2 regions of the Brevibacillus sp. AG genome follow, and region 2 is predicted to be linked to the other one. Evidence: riboswitches for the same ligand, from Rfam matches in the RefSeq annotation. Region 2 holds a riboswitch; the other holds the start of a gene.
What was found. A riboswitch is a leader RNA that binds a small molecule or an ion and turns the genes downstream of it on or off. The one in region 2 is predicted to bind cobalamin.
Positions count from the first base shown of each region.

Region 1: linked by a shared signal. The riboswitch ahead of POF51_RS26915 (ABC transporter substrate-binding protein) and the one ahead of POF51_RS05935 (ABC transporter substrate-binding protein) in region 2 are both predicted to bind cobalamin.

Region 1 covers NZ_JAQMYO010000013.1:55,033-64,589, reverse strand. Annotated here, with positions in the region: gene POF51_RS26920 (FecCD family ABC transporter permease) at 1-621, opposite strand, end outside; gene POF51_RS26915 (ABC transporter substrate-binding protein) at 646-1,665, opposite strand; cobalamin riboswitch at 1,836-2,035, opposite strand; gene POF51_RS26910 (M24 family metallopeptidase) at 2,049-3,143, opposite strand; gene POF51_RS26905 (alpha/beta fold hydrolase) at 3,262-4,038, shown strand; gene POF51_RS26900 (ABC transporter permease) at 4,097-5,002, opposite strand; gene POF51_RS26895 (ABC transporter permease) at 5,019-6,029, opposite strand; gene POF51_RS26890 (ABC transporter substrate-binding protein) at 6,122-7,777, opposite strand; gene POF51_RS26885 (ABC transporter ATP-binding protein) at 7,907-8,878, opposite strand; gene POF51_RS26880 (ABC transporter ATP-binding protein) at 8,897-9,557, opposite strand, start outside.
Region 2 covers NZ_JAQMYO010000002.1:208,641-218,197, reverse strand. Annotated here, with positions in the region: gene POF51_RS05965 (N-acetylmuramoyl-L-alanine amidase) at 1-472, shown strand, start outside; gene POF51_RS05960 (hypothetical protein) at 457-933, opposite strand; gene POF51_RS05955 (YitT family protein) at 1,104-1,760, opposite strand; gene cobU (bifunctional adenosylcobinamide kinase/adenosylcobinamide-phosphate guanylyltransferase) at 2,039-2,605, opposite strand; gene POF51_RS05945 (ABC transporter ATP-binding protein) at 2,630-3,406, opposite strand; gene POF51_RS05940 (FecCD family ABC transporter permease) at 3,415-4,452, opposite strand; gene POF51_RS05935 (ABC transporter substrate-binding protein) at 4,454-5,449, opposite strand; cobalamin riboswitch at 5,607-5,756, opposite strand; gene POF51_RS05930 (MBL fold metallo-hydrolase) at 5,849-6,796, opposite strand; gene POF51_RS05925 (pyridoxamine 5'-phosphate oxidase family protein) at 6,962-7,540, shown strand; gene POF51_RS05920 (MerR family transcriptional regulator) at 7,593-8,351, opposite strand; gene POF51_RS05915 (hypothetical protein) at 8,488-8,658, shown strand; gene POF51_RS05910 (manganese-dependent inorganic pyrophosphatase) at 8,709-9,557, opposite strand, start outside.

The DNA.
Region 1 (9,557 bases), on a different contig from region 2:
CTCCCATTTCCCGCCAGCCAGACTTCCACTTAACCAAAACAGGACCGTCCCAATTCCATGCTCATTCGGCGCTGAAAAGACAAGGAGACTGGTAATGGCAGACAAGATTGCAGATATCGCAATTCCAGCCATGAGCAGGCGTACCGTCGAGTTTTGTCCTCCGATACGGGATAGCGTAAAAATGAGAATGATTGACACAAGGGAGCCTGTAAAAGCGCCAAAGGATAGCGCATACTGCCCATACATGCTGAATGCTCCGAATATAATGACCGAGGTAGCTCCAACCGAAGCACCTGAAGATACACCTAACACATACGGGTCAGCCAGGGAGTTGCGAACCAACGACTGGATCGCTACTCCCACTACAGACAGACCTGCTCCGACGATCGCCCCCAAAAGTACACGTGGAAAGCGAATATCCCAAATAATCGTTTGCTCCCCTTTGGACCAATCCACCTCAATCCATTGGGTCAACATCGGAATTTTTGATAAGGCGATTTTCCATACTGTTGTCGGCTTAATTTCCACTGATCCCAAGGTAACTGCGAACGTAATCGAGAGGAAGAGTCCGACCAGTAGAGTAATGATGATATAAGGTAACTTGATCTGTTGCAGTGCCATTCCCTCCCTTAAAAGGGGTATACTCTATTTGAATTTATCCGGGTAGAGTCCTTCCGCCAAAATTTTTAGCGCAATCGGTGCTCGAACGCCTTCAGAAGCCGCAGACAATGGCAGTACCATTAGTCGCTGATTTTTAATCGCCGGGATATCCGCCAGTTCTTTTTTGGTCAAAAGGAAATTGCGTTTTTGCTCAACGGTTCTATCACCGTAGTCTACGATAATAATCACGTCAGGATTGCGACTCACTACTTGTTCCCAACTGACCTCTGCCCAACCCTTTTGAATGTCATCAAAAATGTTCTTACCGCCAGCAGTCTTGATTAAGGAAGTCATGTAGTTGTTGGCTGCTGTGAATGGTTTATCTTCTCCGTTGTCGTACACGAACACTTTAAGTGGCTCGTCCACCTTGCCAATTTTACTAATCGTTTGATCCAATTCACTCTTCATTTTATTAATCAAATCATTGGCTTTGTCTTCCACACGGAAAATGCGTCCAATATTCGTAATGTCTGCAAACACATCGTCGATTGTCGGGCCAGGCATGCTAGAAGACGCTTGCAGATACGATTTGATGCCGACCTTTTCCAAATCCTGCATCGATCCTACACCCTTTTCGCCGAAGCCGCTTTTCCATCCGGCGTACACGAAGTCTGGGTTCGCTGCCAGCAGCACTTCTTTCGTAGGATACTTGTCAGACAGTACCGGAATCTTGTCGTAATCTGCTTTTAACTCTGGAAGGATTTCATCGTCTAGGTATGCAGTTCCGACCATTTTATCAGCCAGGCCCAATGCCAGCATGATTTCGGTAACGTGTTGGTTCAAAGTCACTGCACGCTCAGGTGCTGTTGGATAGGTCATTTCGATGCCATTATTGGTTAGTGTTACAGGCTTGCTCTCTGCTGCTGGTGCAGCCGTTTGTTCGGTTTTGGCTGGAGCCTGTGTTGTCGAAGTGGAGCCGCATGCCGAAACCAAAAGCATGGCAGCTGTCATGATACCGAAAGCTAGTCCTTTCATTACTGTATGTGGTTTGTTTGTCTTAAACATCTGTAATCCCCTTTTCTGTATGTATATGATGAGTTGAACGAAATCCTCCACAAAAAAAGCACCCCCCATTTCAATCGGGAGGTGCATGACAAACGTAGATATAGCTATAAGCAGGCACAAAGGCGCCATTTCATAGACTGTTTCCACATCTGCCCCATCCTCGTGGGTCGATTGTATATGATCGCATGGCAGGTCTCCTGGCTTACGAATCAACACACCCAGCTACCTTCCCATTTTTTGTCTCGCAAAAAACAGTGGCTATTCGCTAGTTGCTCCTCGTTACAGTGGCGGGACCGCGCCGGTTTCTCACCGGACTTCCCTTTTAAGCTGACGGCATATGCCATCTAGCACCATTCGATACGTATTCAATTTTTACGATTTATTCATTCATTGATAGAAGTCAGTTTTTTCGGGAACTGCGTGAGAATTTCAACGCCCGTTTCCGTAACCAATACATCGTCTTCAATCCGCACTCCGCCTACACCTGGCAGATAGATGCCTGGCTCGATCGTAAAGACCATCCCTGGACGAAGCACTTCTTGGTTCTGGCTGTGAACAGATGGATATTCATGTACATCCATCCCAAGTCCATGCCCAAGACGGTGCATGAAGTATTCTCCGTAGCCTTTTGCGGTGATGACATCGCGAGCGGTTTTATCCAAATGCGCAAAAGTCACACCCGGACGAATCTCAGCAATGGCCGCTTCGTTGGCAGCCAATACTGTCTCGTAAATTTCTTGAAGCTGAGCACTGATCTCGCCTACAGCAAAGGTACGAGTAATATCGGATACATATCCGTTGGCTGCTACCCCGATATCAAACAAAAGCAAGTCGCCTTCTTGCACCTGGCGCGTTCCTGGTTTCCCGTGTGGCAGTGCCGACTTCTCCCCTGCCAATACCATGGACGTAAAGGACGGACCTTCGGCACCCAAGCGCTTCATCTGGAATTCCAGCTCAGCTACGATTTCTGTCTCGGTCATGCCTGTCTTGACTTTTTTCAGGGTCTCCCGCAAGGAATCCTCGACCAACTGAACAGCGTGCTTCAAACGCTCCACTTCATCCGCCGATTTGATCAAACGCATTTCACGCAGTGGCTCTTCTACATCCACATAGCTCGACGCCAGAACAACCTGTCCAAGTGCTTCATAACGCTCGACAGTCATATGACTTTTTTCAATACCGAGCTTCGTCAAGTTCGCTGGCAACACTTGCTTGAGGATTTCATAGGGGTTTTGGATATCCGTATGTGTATGGATATCTTGAACGAACGAAGCCTCTGCGGCTGCCTCACGATCAAGAGCAGGTACAATCAAAGAAGGTTTTCCCTCAGCAGGAATAACGAGACCCATAAAACGTTCATGCGGGTCTGTAAAAAATCCGGTCAAATAGTAAACGTGCTTAGGGGAGGTAATCAACACCGCGTTCAGCTCTTGCTCTGTCAAAAACGTGTGGAGCTTCGAAATGCGCTCTTGAAACAACTTCTTCACCCTGCTTTCACCAATTATTCTATTGCGAGAATACCACTTCCCCATCAAAAAAAGAAGAGTTCAAATGAAAAATCTACTTCATATCGGACAACCTAAGGGTGGGGTGAAAATGAAAATGGAACAAATACTCGTCCATCAGGATGGCAAGCAGTTTGCTTTTCACATATCGGGAAAAGGCCAGCCGTTATTGTGTATCCATGCGCCATGCATCGGCTCTATCAATTTTGTTTATCAGCAAACGCTCGCAGATACATATCAGATCATTGTCCCTGATTTGCCCGGACATGGCGACAGTTCACCGACGGAGACGCCTTTTTCCATTGGAGAACTGGCAGAACAGCTCCATAAGCTTGTCCGGTCACTCGGCATTGAACGTCCCTTTATTTTGGGGTACTCCCAAGGTGTTTCTATCGCCCTTGAATATTGTCTTCGCTATTCGGATGCTGTAAAAGGCGCCATACTCGTGAGCGGCTTTTCCGAAGTGAATGACCTGTATTTACATGGACGATTTTGGATGGCACAGGCAATGTCGATGCTTCACGGAGTCCCTCTTCTTGCCCGTTCGATTGCTTCCTCACATGTCGCTGACCTAGAAATGCGTGAAAAATGGACGGTACAGGCCTCCAAAACAGATCCCACTAGCCTGAAATACCTTTACGCTGCCGGACATCGTTATCACTGTACGGAGCGTCTGGGCAACATCCAGCTTCCGATTTTACTTGCTTATGGCAAACAAGATCAACGGATGCACCATTATGCGCAGATGCTTACCATGAAATTGCCAAAAGCAAAACTCGAAATGATCCCTAACGTGAAGCATCAAGTCATCACGAAAGCTGCTCCTGCTTTCAATCAGTTGTGCCGCACCTTCATGGAAGAAGGATAAAAAAAGAAAAGACAGAAGGACGGGTACCTCCAGCCCCTTCTGTCTTTTTGCGTTTTGACTAGCTCTTCATACGCGGGTCGAGTGCATCGCGCAAGCCGTCCCCGATTAAGTTAAAGCCGAGAACTGTCAGCATGATAGAGAGCCCCGGAAAAATAACAGTCCATGGTGCTTTCTGAATGTACTGACGTGAATCAGCAAGCATTTTTCCCCACTCCGGTTCTGGCGCTTGTGCTCCCAGTCCAAGAAAGCCAAGTGCAGCTGCTTCGATAATCGCTGTTGCGATCCCCATCGTCCCGGTCACAATGATTGGTGCGAGGCTGTTTGGCAAAATATGCTGCATGATAATCCGGGAATTTTTCATCCCAATTGCCCGTGCGGCCATAACGAATTCTTCTTCCTTCAAGCTCAATACGCGGGCGCGTACTAACCGTCCAAATGTCGGAATGTTAATAATCGCAATCGCAATCAAGGCGTTTTGCAAGGAAGGACCCAAGATGGCAACGACAGCGATTGCCAACAAAATACTTGGAAAGGCAAGCATAATATCAAAGAGACGCGAAATGATCGTATCGATCCATCTGCCATAGTATCCTGCCAAAAGACCGAGCAAGGTTCCCGCGAGAACGGAGCCAATGACAGAGAACGTCCCTACCCACAAGGAGATTTGTGCCCCATAAATAACGCGACTAAATACATCGCGACCATTGTAATCCGTTCCAAACCAATGCTCTTCGGAAGGTGGCTTGTTTTTCATCACGAGCTTGCCCTCGTCGTACGGATACGGAGCAATCCATGGAGCTAAAACCGCCACAACAATGAAAAACAAAATAATCCCGAAGCCCACCAACGCCAGCTTATTTTTTCGTAGCGTCCTCCATGCATCCTTCCAAGGAGAGACGACTTCTTCTTGCTTCACTTTTAAAGGTACTACCTGATCTCGTGGTTGTAATTGTGGTTGTGCCATGTCTCTTCGTCCCTCCTTAGCGATATTTGATGCGTGGATCGATATAGGCGTACAGAAGGTCAACTAAGAGGTTGATCAGGACAAAAATCGTCGCGATCACAAGGATACCGGATTGGATAACCGGATAGTCACGGTTTCCAATGGCGGTCACAATATAACGACCGACACCTGGCCATCCGAAGATCGTTTCTGTCAAAACAGCTCCACCCAACAGCAACCCTGTTTGTAAACCAATTACCGTCAAGACAGGGATCATCGCATTTTTCAGTGCATGCTTGTACACCACCCAAAACTGTGCCAGCCCTTTTGCACGAGCGGTTCTGACATAGTCGGCTCGCATGACTTCCAACATGCTCGATCGAGTAATACGCGCAATGATCGCCATCGGGATCGTACCTAACGCGATTCCTGGCAGGATCAAATGCTTGATGACTTCCCACAGCTGATCCCAACTACCAGCGATCATCGTATCCAGTATATAAAAGTGCGTAATGGCCTCTACGGGATTACGCGAATCGTCGCGACCAACTGATGGCAGCCATTTCAGTTCTTGGGCAAACACCCACTGCTCCATCAAACCTAGCCAAAAAATTGGCATGGATACACCAACCAAGGCGATCAACATCGCACAGTAGTCAAACCAGGAGTTTTGCTTCCACGCAGAAAGAATTCCTGCATTTACACCGATAAATACCGCAATCAGCATACTCACAATCGTAAGTTCAGTCGTCGCCGCCAAATAAGGCAAGATTTCATCTGAAATCGGCGCATTCGTTTGTAACGATTCCCCAAGATTTCCGCTCAAAATATCTTTCATATAATCGAAATACTGTATGTACCACGGATTATTTAAACCCAATGCCTCTCGTATGTCTGCAATCGCTTGTGGTGTTGCCTTTTCTCCCAAAATCGTCAAAGCCGGATCACCAGGGATGGCACGAATAATGGAAAAAACGATGATTGACATGCCCACTAAGACAGGAATGAGCATTAAAATTCTTCGAATGCTGTAAGCTAGCAATGCCATCTCCTCGCCTTCCTGCATAAAATAATCGCCAAATAATGAAAGAAGGGTAAGAAGAGGTATGCACTCCTCTTACCCTTTTACGATGAATCAGCTTACTTGAAGTCTACTTTTTCCAAACTTTCAGTCCCTTTTGGATGCGGGCTGTAGTCTATGATATTCGCTTTTCCTGCCAATGCTGGTGTAGAGTGTGCAAGTGGAACCATTGGTACGTCCTTGAAGATGATCTCTTGTACTTGTTTGTACAGTTTTTCGCGCTCAGCTTGCACTGGAGTAGATTGAGCTTTCATCATCAATTCAGAAGCTTCGTTGTTTGCCCAGCGTGTATAGTTGTTGCTACCGATGCTGTTTTTGTCGAGCAACACAGCCAGGAAGTTGTCAGGGTCGCCATTGTCACCTGTCCAACCAAGCATGAACATTTCTTGCTCACCCAAGCGAGTTTTTTCCAAATACGTTGCCCATTCCATCGTCACGATCTCAGCATCAATCCCGATTTTCTTCAGGTCTTGCTGGATTGCCTCTGCAATCTTCACACCTTCAGGCATGTATGGACGCGGTACTGGCATTGCCCAGAACTTGATTTTGAAACCGTTTGGATGTCCTGCTTCTGCAAGCAATTGTTTTGCTTTATCGAGGTTGAACTCACGATCTTTAATATCGTTGTTATGTCCCCACATGGTCTTTGGCATTGGGTTGACTGCTGGTTCTCCAACGCCATCGAAGAAGGCCGTTACGATTTCAGGTTTGTTAATTGCATAAGCAATGGCTTCACGAACTTTTGGATTGTCGAGTGGCTTCTTCTCTACGTTAAAGCCAATGTAACCAATGTTATTAGTAGGACGGAGGAATAGTTGCAGGTCTTTGTTGTCTTTTACTGCTGGGATATCATCTGTGTTCAGACCATCCATCAAATCGATCTCACCTGATGCCAAAGCAGTCAGACGCGCCGTATTTTCTGGAATGACCTTGAATACCAATTTATCCAATTTCGGGAACCCTTTGTTCCAGTAATCAGGGTTTTTCTCGAGCGTGATGGTGTCGTTACGTTTCCACTCAACGAATTTGAATGGTCCTGTACCAATTGGGTGCTCATTGAACTTTTTAACATCTTTTTTCAATGCTTCAGGCGAACCGATTGCAAAAGGAGACATAGCCAGGTTAGCAAGGAATGGAGCGAGTGGACGAGTCAGTGTGAATTTTACAGTCGTTGGATCTACTGCTTCCACGGATTTGATTATGTGATTCGCATCGCCTTTGTAGCCACCAAACTGGCTAATGTAATACTCGAAGCCCTCTGGCGAATGCTGTGGATGGCTCTTGTCGCTCCAGCGCTCAAAGTTGTATTTGACCGCCTCTGCATTAAAATCAGTACCGTCGTGGAACTTCACGCCAGATTTCAGTGTCAGCGTATAAACAAGACCATCAGGAGATACTTCCCATTTGTCAGCCAACGATGGAGCGAGCTCTGTTGAGCCGTCAGCGAAACCGATCAAAGTATCCATGATGTTCTCTGTTACTTTGAAGGTCTCACCATCTGTTTGGGTGATTGGGTCAAGCCCCTTTGTGTCTGCACCGCGACCGACGATTAATTGCTTCGGTCCAGTTTTTGCAGGCTCAGTTGCAGGTGCCGGAGTTTCTGTCTTTGGTTTTTCTGCCGGCGCTTGTGTCGTTGGAGTGCTAGCGCATCCAGCAATCAGCATGGCCAGCGCCACTAGGCTGGTCATGGTTGCGGAGAGAACTCTCTTCTTCATGAAAACATCCCCCTTTTTCTAAATAATGTTCGCATGTTCCTTTTTGGTAGATGGTCGATACAATACCTATTGCTTTGCATCCCCCCTTTACAAGACTTCCTATTCGGCAGGCAGACTCCCTTTTGTCGATTAGGACTTGTATAAGTGACAAGCAACAAAGTGTCCGTCGCCTGCGTCCATAAATTCTGGTCGCACAGTACGGCACTCCTCTGTTACATGGGGACACCTCGTATGGAATGTACAGCCACTTGGAGGTTTTGCAGGGCTCGGCACATCTCCCTGGAGGATGACTCTTTCTCGTACAGCATCAGGGTCTGGCGAAGGTACCGCCGACAGCAATGCTTTCGTATAGGGATGAAGCGGATTGGAATACAATTGGCTGCTCGTCGTCAGTTCGACAATTCTGCCAAGGTACATCACGCCTACCCGATCACTGATGTGACGCACTACACTCAAATCATGGGCAATGAACAAGTATGTAAGGCCGAATTCGCGTTGCAAATCCTGCATGAGATTGAGCACCTGCGACTGAATGGACACGTCCAGTGCAGACACGGGCTCATCCGCAACGATCAATTTGGGCTTGAGCATCAGTGCTCTCGCAATACCGATCCGCTGCCTCTGTCCTCCGCTGAATTGATGCGGATAACGGCTCGCATGATAGCTGCTCAGACCAACGATCTCCAGCATTTCCTGCACGCGCTTTTTTCGCTCTGCCGAAGAACCCAAACCATGTACAATCAAGGGCTCTTCCAAAATTTTCTCAATATTATGTCTAGGGTTGAGTGAAGCAAACGGGTCCTGAAAGACAATTTGCATGTCACGTCTCATCTTTCTCATCGCATCTGTGGAAAGCGACATGACATTGGTCCCGTCAAAGGTGATTTCACCGGAGGTCGGTTCAATCAGTCGCAGCAAGGAACGTCCCGTCGTGGACTTTCCACAGCCGCTCTCACCTACCAGCCCCAAGGTTTCTCCACTCTTAACGGTAAACGATACATCATCTACCGCCTTTACTACACCTACTTCCCCTCCAAGAACACCGCCTGTGATTGGGTAGTATTTTTTCAAATTTTTTACAATCAGAAGATCTTCTGCCACCTGCATGCTCCTCTCGGGTTATTCGGTCAGCCAGCAGCGGGAAAGGTGATTGTCCCCTACCACTTTTAATTCTGGCATCTCACTGCGGCATCGGTCTGATACTTTATCGCATCTAGGTGCAAAACGGCATCCGACAGTAAGCGAACCCGGAATCGGGACGTTGCCTGGAATCGAATAGAGACGCTCCTGTGATCCTTCTAGCTTCGGCAACGAATTCAACAAGCCGATCGTATAAGGATGCTTCGGATTTTTTAAGATCGTACGAACATCGCCTTGTTCAATCACGTTTCCTGCGTACATCACCACGACGCGGTGACACATTTCGGCAACGACCCCAAGATCGTGGGTAATGAGGAGAATGGCTGTGTCTGCTTCCCGGTTGAGTTGGCGCATCAGGTCCAAAATCTGCGCTTGAATCGTCACGTCAAGCGCGGTAGTAGGCTCGTCTGCAATCAAAAGCTCAGGATTGCAAGCCATTGCCATCGCAATCATGACACGCTGCCGCATGCCCCCAGAAAGCTGGTGCGGGTATTCATCGACGATGGCTTCCGCTCGAGGAATTCCGACTTTTTTCAACATCTCAATGGCACGTGCTCTTGCGTCCTTTTTGCTCGCCTTCGTATGTAATCGGACTGATTCTCCTATCTGGTCTCCAATCGTAAACACCGGATTTAACGAC
Region 2 (9,557 bases):
GAATAGTATGGAAAAAACGTTGAATTACAAAACGTCCATGCTGCTCGCCAGCAAACTGCGACAACGCGGTGCGCAAGTCTTCATGACGAGGACCAGTGACACAGAAAAGCCTTCGCTATCGCAGCGTGTCGCTTTTAGCGAATCCAAGGCGGCAGATGCCTTCATCAGCATCCATTACAATTCTTCTCCGAAGCCAAATAGCGGGACACTTACGTTTTATTATTCGCAAGACAAAGATGAGCCGTTAGCTCGAGCGATTGAGACTCGCTTGGGTGGTGGCATCGGATTAAGAAGCAACGGCATTTCATTCGGCAATTATCACGTCCTGCGCGAAAATAGTGATCCATCCGTCTTAATTGAGCTTGGCTTCCTATCGAATCCAAAGGATGAAGGCATTGTTCGTACATCGTCCTATCAGGACAAAGCTGCGCAGGCGATTACGGAAGCACTAGCTGATTACTTCGGTCGATAATCGTACGGCTGGACACTGTAGGAGAACAGCTTCCGCTCGAATTTTCCTTTGGCACCAATGATCTGATACCAGGTCTCTCCGATCAACAGGTCGGTTGCGAAATCTTTCTCCAGCAGATTGGTGATCATCTCCATGACCACTTTCTCATTTTCCTTTTGGATTTTCAACGACAAGGCCAGGACGAAATACGCCTGGTCTTCTTCCATTTCCAACAAATGCAGACGGGCTGTACCACGGCGTTTGGCGTTGAAACCATCGATCACATTCAACAGGCCCTTTTTTGCCTGCACTTTATACTTTGTCGCTTCCCTCCAGGAGGAAATAACTGCATCGTACAACGAAAACGTCAGGATGAAATGGCTGGCGTAATCCTTCGGGTCAAAAGGCTCCGGTCCCATTTGCTTCTCATCCGCTGGTATGACAACGAATGCTTTGTAGTTGCTAAAAAACGGATCGCTCATGGCAGGTCCTTTCCATCGATAGTATCTGTGTTGGTTAGTATCCACTAGGAAAGCAGGATATTATGTACAAAAACGGTCATAAACGTTCAAAAGGCCAAGTCGACATGAAAACCGACTTGGCCTTTTGCTTGCTTTTGTATAGGCATGTTTTTCAACTGAATATCTACTCATTACCGGTGGGTCATCGAGACACTTCCATGCCCGTGCTCCTCTTCCATGACCTCCATTCCTGCACCATGATTGACGGTCCAGGTGATGACTTGGCTGGAAATGACAACGGCCAAAATGGTATACATCATCTCTTTCATTGGTACGAACCAGAACGACATGCAAAGCACAATAACGTCCAGTAAAAGAAAGACCGTACCAATGGACAATCCCGTGTACTTACTGATCAACAGGGAGAAAATATCATCTCCACCTGTCGCAGCTCCATAGCGCAGAACCAATCCGGTACCCAGTCCAGTCAGTACACCGGCCAAGACAGACGCCAGCGGCATCATTCTGCTCATATCCATGACAATCGGTGAAAATCGTTCAAACAAATCGTAAAATACGGTAAAAGCAAGTGATGCAAAAATCGTGTCCCAAATGAACTGGCGGCCTCTTACTAACCAGGCAACCAAAAACAGTGGGATATCCAGCAAAAGCATCACCATCGCTGGCGACAAGTCAAAGGCGTATTTCGCCAATAACCCCAAGCCAACAAACCCACCTTCAGACAAATGGTTCTGAAAGTTAATGTGATAATACGCAAAAGCAAGTAAACAAGCTCCAAACAAAATCATACTGTAACGCTTAGATAACTGCAGCGCTCTCCTCATCACGGTTTCCTCGCATTTTTGTCGGTTTAGGCACAGACGACCAACCGACTACCGAGGAACATCGAAAGTATAAGTCGCTACTCATACAAAGGGCCTCGCTTTCGTAGTAGGTTAGTCGCCTTCAGTGACGATCGACTACTACGAAGCTAGATGTAGGAGAGGTCAAAACGTTTCCAGATCGTCCTATGGGGACGCATGGTATCCTGATCCCTTCCATGGCTTTTCTTGTATTATATCACAAAAAAGGTGAAAAGACGATTCGAAACCGTCTTTTCACCGAGTTAAAATCGGAAAGCTTGTCCTTTTAGCTCAAGTGGAATTCCTGCTGTGACAAGAAAAACTTGATCGGCAACGGCTGCGACACGTTGATTCATCAAGCCCGCCAAGTCACGGAACTTACGGCCCAACGGGTTTTGCGGGACGAGTCCATCGCCTACTTCGTTTGTCACCAGTAAAACTGTCCCTGGGTAGTCTTTTAGCTTTTTGACCAGCCTATCCACCTGCTGGAGCACTTGCTCAAACGTCTGCTCCACTCCATCATGCAGCAGCCAATTGGACAGCCAAAGGATCAAGCAATCAATCAAAATCACTGTCTGCTGTTCTTGATTTTTTTTTTGTGCCCCGAGCTTCGCGAGCCACTCTGTCAATGCGTACGGCTCCTCGATCGTTTGCCAAGGGAAGCCAGACTGCAAGCGGCGGTCTCGATGGTGCAAGATCCGCTCTTCCATTTCCTCATCCGTGATTTGTGCGGTCGCGATGTAAACACCCGAGGAGCCCAAATGAGCCGCGTATTTTTCGGCAAACGTGCTTTTTCCGCTGCGTGCTCCGCCTGTAATCAGTACGATCATGCTTCTTTCTCCTTAAACAACCTCTTATACTTGCGATTGCAAAATAATTTGCGGCAAATGATGAACAGGATGCTCCATGACAATCGGTCTGGTTCCGTATACAGCCTCTATTCTGTCACTTTGCAAGATGTCTTTTGGTGCGCCAACGCTTATCTGCTTTCCTCTGTGCAGCATCAAAATACGATCGCAGTATAGGGAGGCCAGATTCAGATCGTGCAGCACAGCGATGACCGTCACCTGCGTCGTCTTTTGCCATTTTCGCACGATGTCCATGAGTTGAATCTGGTACCCGATATCAAGGTAGGTCGTGGGTTCATCGAGCAACAGCACCTGAGGTCTTTGGATCAATGCCTTCCCCAAAGCTACGCGCTGCTTTTCCCCACCACTCAACTGATCCAGTGTGCGCTCTTCCAAATGTTCAAGACCGAGCATCTGTACGATTTCATCAATGAGCGATGCGACATCCTGCTTCTCTTCCCCTAGCCAATTTTGGTAAGGAAAGCGACCCATTTCCAACACCTCTCGGACACGAAAGCCGACTGGCGGCAGACCCTCTTGCTCCAGAACTGCCAGTATTTTGGCAAGCTCTTTGCGTGGATAGGAATGAAGCTTTTTCTCTTGAAGCAAAATGTCTCCTGCATCTGCCTTAATGACACCTGAAATTATTTTTAGCAAGGTAGATTTTCCGCTTCCATTTGGTCCGATGATGCCAAAAAATTCTCCCTTGTCCACGCAAAAATCGATGCCGTGCAAAACAGGCGTATCCTGATACGATTTTTGCAAGTTGCGCACATTGATCATTGCAAACGTTACCTCTTCCTAAAGCGTTTATTTTGCTTCAATAAATAGGCGAAAAACGGTGCTCCCAGAAATGCTGTCACGACACCGAGCGGGATTTCTGTTGGACTCAGCAGCATTCTGGCAAGAGTGTCGGCCCACAGCACGTAAATACCACCGCAGATCGCAGACATCGGCAGTAAAATACGATGGTCAGGACCAACCAGCAATCGGACGAGATGCGGTACCACCAGGCCAACGAACCCGATAATTCCCGCGATAGAAACCGCCGCTGCAGTCAGGAGGGTCGAAACGACCAGAACCACTAACTTCGTTCCATCCACATGGACGCCGAGATGCGCAGCCTGCCGCTCCCCCAACGCAAATAGGTTCAAGGAACGCGCATAGCTCACAAGTACCATTCCACCTATGACCAAGTACGGAATCAAGACGTACGTAAAGGCCCACCCTCGAAATGACAGGCTGCCCATAAGCCAGAACACGATCTCATTCACCGTCTGGTCGGATAGCGACACCATAAACGAAACGAGTGAGCCGAGAAAAGCCTGCACCACGACACCAGACAAAATCAGGGTCTCTGTTTGCAGCTTTCCTTGCGTATTCGCGAGTCCGAGTACGATCCATAAACTGAGCAATCCTGTAAGAAAAGCGACGACAGGCGTGCTCCATGCACCCAAAAAGGTGATTTGCAAGCCAAAAAGGATCAAGAAGGCTGCTCCGACAGCAGAACCCGATGCCACGCCCATCGTAAACGGATCTGCAAGCGGATTGCGCAATACTCCCTGAAAGCCCGCTCCCGCAAGTGACAAGCAGGCGCCAATCAAGACAGCCAATACAACGCGTGGAAAACGAACCTTCATGACAATTTGCTCAGATGACTCCGGCCATGCTACGGTGATCCACTCAGACAAGCCAGGGATTTGATGGAGCAGGATGAGCCATACTTGCGAAATGGGGAGTTGTGCCGCCCCCATCGAGATGCTGATAACTATTGATGCCAGAAGGACGAGACAACTAACTCCTCCCCATATGAACAATCGTTTCTTCATTTTATTTCACCAAGTCAGGGTAAATCGCCTTGGCTACTTCGATTAAGCCTTGTGTAATACGCGGACCAGGGCGAGACAAAATATTTTGGTCCATGCCAAAGATTTGTTTTTCACGGATCGCCTTCATTTTATCCCAGCCATTGCGATTCGCGATCATATCCTCTAGCTTGATGCCAGTCTTTTCATCGGTAATTCCGCTCGCATACAAAATGACGTCTGGATCGTTTTGCAAAATCTTTTCTTCACTGATCGGATTCCACCCTTCGGTGTCGGAAGCAATGTTTGTTGCTCCAGCCAGGGTGATGAGTTCATCCATGAATTCGCCTTTTCCGACTGTCCAGCCTGGGGAAAATTCCAGATATACCTTTTTCTTCTCTTCCGGTTTTACATTTTTCACTGCTTCTTGAACGTACGCGATGTCTTTCTTCATTTGCGCGACGACTTTTTCGGCTTGTTCCTGTGTGTTCGTGATAACTCCCATCGCCAAAACATTGTTTAGGATGTCATCCATCTTTGTCGGATGGGCAATATAGACTGGCATTCCGAGAGATTTGAGCTTGTCAGCCACTGGCTTTTCCATCGAAATCCCACCGACGACCATATCCGGCGTTTGAGCGAGAATGGCTTCTTCATTTGGTTTGACGACTCCGCCAATTTTCGGTTTTGCCTTCGCCGCATCTGGATAATCATCATAGTCTGAGACAGCTACGATCCGATCTTCCAAGCCTAATGCGAACAAAATCTCTGTCTCGGCAGGTGATGTAGAGACGATTCGCTCAGGAGCTTTTGCAAAGGTTACTTCTTTTCCTGTTGCATCCTTGACGGTCAATGGATACGTTGTTTGTTTTGCAGGTTGCTCGGCCGCATTCTCTTGCGGTGCTGTCTGCGGTGCGCTTGTTTGTCCCCCTGGTGCTGGCTGGCTGTTATCGTTACCCGCACAACCTGCGAGGCTAGCCGCAACTAGTAGTGGGATCATGAATCGCAATGAACGTTTCATATGTAGAACTTCCTTTCTGCATGTCTGATTGACTGTTCCTTTCCAATAAAAAAATCGACCCTTGCTTCCATTCGGAAATCAAAGGGTCGGCACCTCAGGGCAAACAGACAGGATGGTCTGCTTCCTGAAATAGGCCGATCCTTTCCGCGAAGGCAACAGGCACTAAAACAAACAGGCAGGTCTCCTGGCTTACGGCTGAGGAACGAGCCGATTTACAGTGGCGGGACCGCGTCGGATTTTCACCGACTTCCCTTTTCACCCGATCTTTTCGTTAAAAAGACGAGGCACCTATTTGCTGTTACGTTTGAAATTGTCACAGTCCATGACTCATCCTACATCATAGCATTCCTTGATTAAAAAAAGAATGACAAACACATAAGCCAATACTTTCTTGCCTGGCTATTTCCCTCGTTTGTCCAAATAATCGAGAATGCCCATGGAGCATACTTGTAAATCGAGCTTGAGTACTTCGAATACTTCGTGGTCACTGCTGATTCCTTGTGACTGTAGATGATCCGAGACTCGTTCAAATAACGTAAGAGACAGCTCATTGTATGATTGTCCAGCAACAAGCGCTGTCTCTCCTTCCGCCACAAACATGGGGAGCCACTCGCGTATTTGGCGGTACACGTCATCTACCTGCTCTGTCATCCCAAAATGACCAAAGTAAATGCGACTCAGTTTGCGCGCTTCAAAACGGCTTAGAGACGCTAACATGGCATCCGGGTCAAACTGATTCGGCGAAGTAGATGGCAGCACGAGGTGTATGCCATCCTTTTTAAGCTGTGGATAGAGCACACCTGCCGTATCACCTGTGAACATGCCGCGGCTTACTGGATCGTAGATGCTGAAGTGATGATTGGCATGCCCTGGCGAATCCAGAAACTCCAATACGCAATTCTCTCCGATCTTTAGTGTATCTCCGTCCCCACGAATCAAAATCTGTTCCTCGAGAACAGCCTCAATCGGATCAAACAATCGATCAAAATCATCATGATACACCGCTCTCGCGCCTGCGATCAGTCGGCTCGGATCTATGAGATGACGTGCACCTTTCGGGTGGACAACGACCTTTGCGTTCGGACAATCCTTCAGAAACAGTCCTACTCCTCCTGCATGATCCAAGTGAATGTGCGTCACGATGATGTATTTGACTTGTTCCGGCTTATAACCGAGCTTGGCGAGACCGGCCTTGATGTATGGGACGGAGGGGCTTGGTCCTGTTTCTACCAATGTGAGCTCCTCTTCCGCGATCACATACGTCCCCGTACGTTCCGCCCAGCCCATATCGAAACCGTCTATTAAATGGATGCGTTCCCCTAAGTAAATTGGCTCTGTTGCTTGCATGTAAATACTCCTCCTTTTCAAAAGTCTCGCGTTGCCATTGTGTTGGAATATTTACACTTTACCATCTATACTGTAGGGATTGGGGATGAATCACACAAAATCTTCATATTTTCATGATAATATGAGGGCAACAAAATCGATTCCATTATCTGGAGGGGTGCAAAAATGGGTCAACTTTTTTCTGAATTACGACCTGAGCATGAGAAGTTTATCAAGAAGCAACGGATGTTCTTTGTTGCCTCTGCTCCTATGGACACAAATGGTCACGTGAATCTTTCACCGAAAGGGTACGATTCTTTTCGCATAGTATCGCCTACCGAGGTCGCCTATTTAGACCTGACTGGAAGTGGAAACGAAACCAGCGCTCATCTGCAGGAAAATGGCAGGATTACTCTCATGTTCTGTGCGTTTGAAGGCCCCCCTCTCATCATGCGACTATTCGGCAAAGGAACGGTTATTCTCCCAGATACGCCTCGGTGGGATGAGCTCGTAAAAGAATTCCCGCTTCTGCCCGGTGCTCGTCAAATCATTACCGTCAACATACAGGAAGTAAAGACCTCTTGCGGCTGGGCTATCCCCTTCTATTCCTATTCAAAAGAACGCGACACCCTTCAGAAATGGACCTTGGCTAAAGACGAGCAAGAACTGCTTGATTATCAAAAGGAAAACAACGTAGTAAGCATGGATGGATTGCCAACCCCATTGGGGCAAAAACTTTTTCCCGCAGTAGGTGGGGATAACTAAAAGTAAAACGAAAAGAAGCTGCCCTACTCGCAGCTTCTTTTTTGAAATCTCTTTACTTGCTCGTATAAATGACCACTGCATCTTTGAGAAACTCGGCAACACCAGGCTGTTCCTTGTCGTAATAGGCCGTGAAGCGCGGGTCTTCGACGTACATCTGGGCAACACCTGCGTGCGCATCTTTGCTGTAGCTGTCCCAATAAAAGCTCAGCCATTGACGGTGAAGATCCGCTGCTTTTTGCGCCAATTCATGAGCAGGATCACCTGTCGAAAAAGCCTGCGCCAACGTCTCGTGCAGCTCTGCATTCAATTTCTCCAGCACGGCATACTGTTCTTCTGTCATGCCTTTGACCTTCTGATTGGATTTGTCAACCTGGTCACTTCCATATTTTGAGCGGATTTCTTCTCCGTACTGGGCCTCGTTGTCGTCAATCAACTTTTGTTTGAAGCCTTCAAATTTTTGTTTGTCACTCATCGTTTTGGTCCCCTCTCTTTGTGCTAATGTCAAATCGACATTGGCGATTAACGCATCCAATTGCGTTCGCCTTTCCAGGAGCTTCTCGCGGTGCTCCCGCAGTGCCCGGTCAGCATCAAAGGTTGGTGAATCCAGGATCTCCTTGATCTCCTCCAAGCTCACACCCAGCTCGCGGTAAAAAAGGATTTGCTGCAATCGATCAACCTCTTGCTGTCCGTAAATGCGATACCCTGACGAATTGACTCTCGCCGGCTTGAGAAGGTCAATTTCATCGTAGTATCGGAGCGTCCGGGTGCTGACACCCGCCAGGAGTCCTAGCTTTTGCACCGTATATTCCATGTTCATTCCTCCTGACAAATTGATCGTACACATTTACGGACCGTCAATGTCAAACACATTTTCATCAAAAAATTAGCGTTACTCTATTTTCATAATTTGCTAAAATATAGAGAAAGCCATACAAGGGGGGATTTCAATGCTCTATGTCTTCGGCTTCATTGTAGCGGTACTCGGTGCCGGATGGGGATTAACAGGTCTGCTTAGTCTCAAAGCGAGAGATAAACATGCCATCACCCATTACAGTGACGATGCTTATAACCAGCAAACCTTGTTCCAGATGCACAACAACCCTGACCAAGGCATGTAAAATAAAAAATGGCTGCCCGCAACTTGTGCATGGGCAGCCATCTTTGTTTCTTACAGAGCTTGGAATGTATCAGTCAATACCGGTACGATTTGCTTCTTACGGGAGACAACGCCCTTCAGAACAGCTTTGTTGTCCACCAATGTTACTTGGTACGCTTTTTCTACTGCTTGAGTTGCGCTGCCGAGTGCGATCGCAACAGAATCGTTATTCAAGATATCCGTTACAACAAACACGAACAAATCCAAACCTTTTTCAGCGATGTTTGCATTCATAGCTGCTTCCAGTTCGCTTTGGCGTGCAAGTACATCATTTACGTCCACCGCATTTACTTGTGCGATTTCTACCTTCGCATTGCCCATTTGGAACTCTTTTGCATCCAACGTGAGCAGTTGTGCGATTGTTTTGTCGCTCAGGTCTGCTCCCGCTTTGAGCATGTCCAGACCGTATGCTTGCAAATCAACACCCGCGATTTCAGCCAGCTCGTGTGCAGCAGCTACATCTTGCTCCGTGCAAGTTGGAGATTTCAACAGCAACGTATCCGAAATGATAGCAGAAAGCATCAAGCCCGCCATCTCTTTTGGAATGTCTACGCCGTTTTCTTTGTACATCTTCTTCAAAATGGTTGTGGTGCATCCAACAGGCTCTGCACGGAAGTAGAGAGGATTGCTCGTCTCAAAGTTCGCAATACGGTGATGGTCGATCACTTCTACCACTTGCACTTGCTCAATATCATTCGCGCTTTGTTGGCGCTCGTTGTGGTCTACAAGGATGACTTCATTTACTTCATTCGCCACTGTTTCTACGAGGCGTGGTTCTTTTACTTGGAAGTAATTCAACACAAATGCTGTTTCGCTGCTGATTACACCCAGTCGTACAGGCTCTACATTCGCACCCAATTT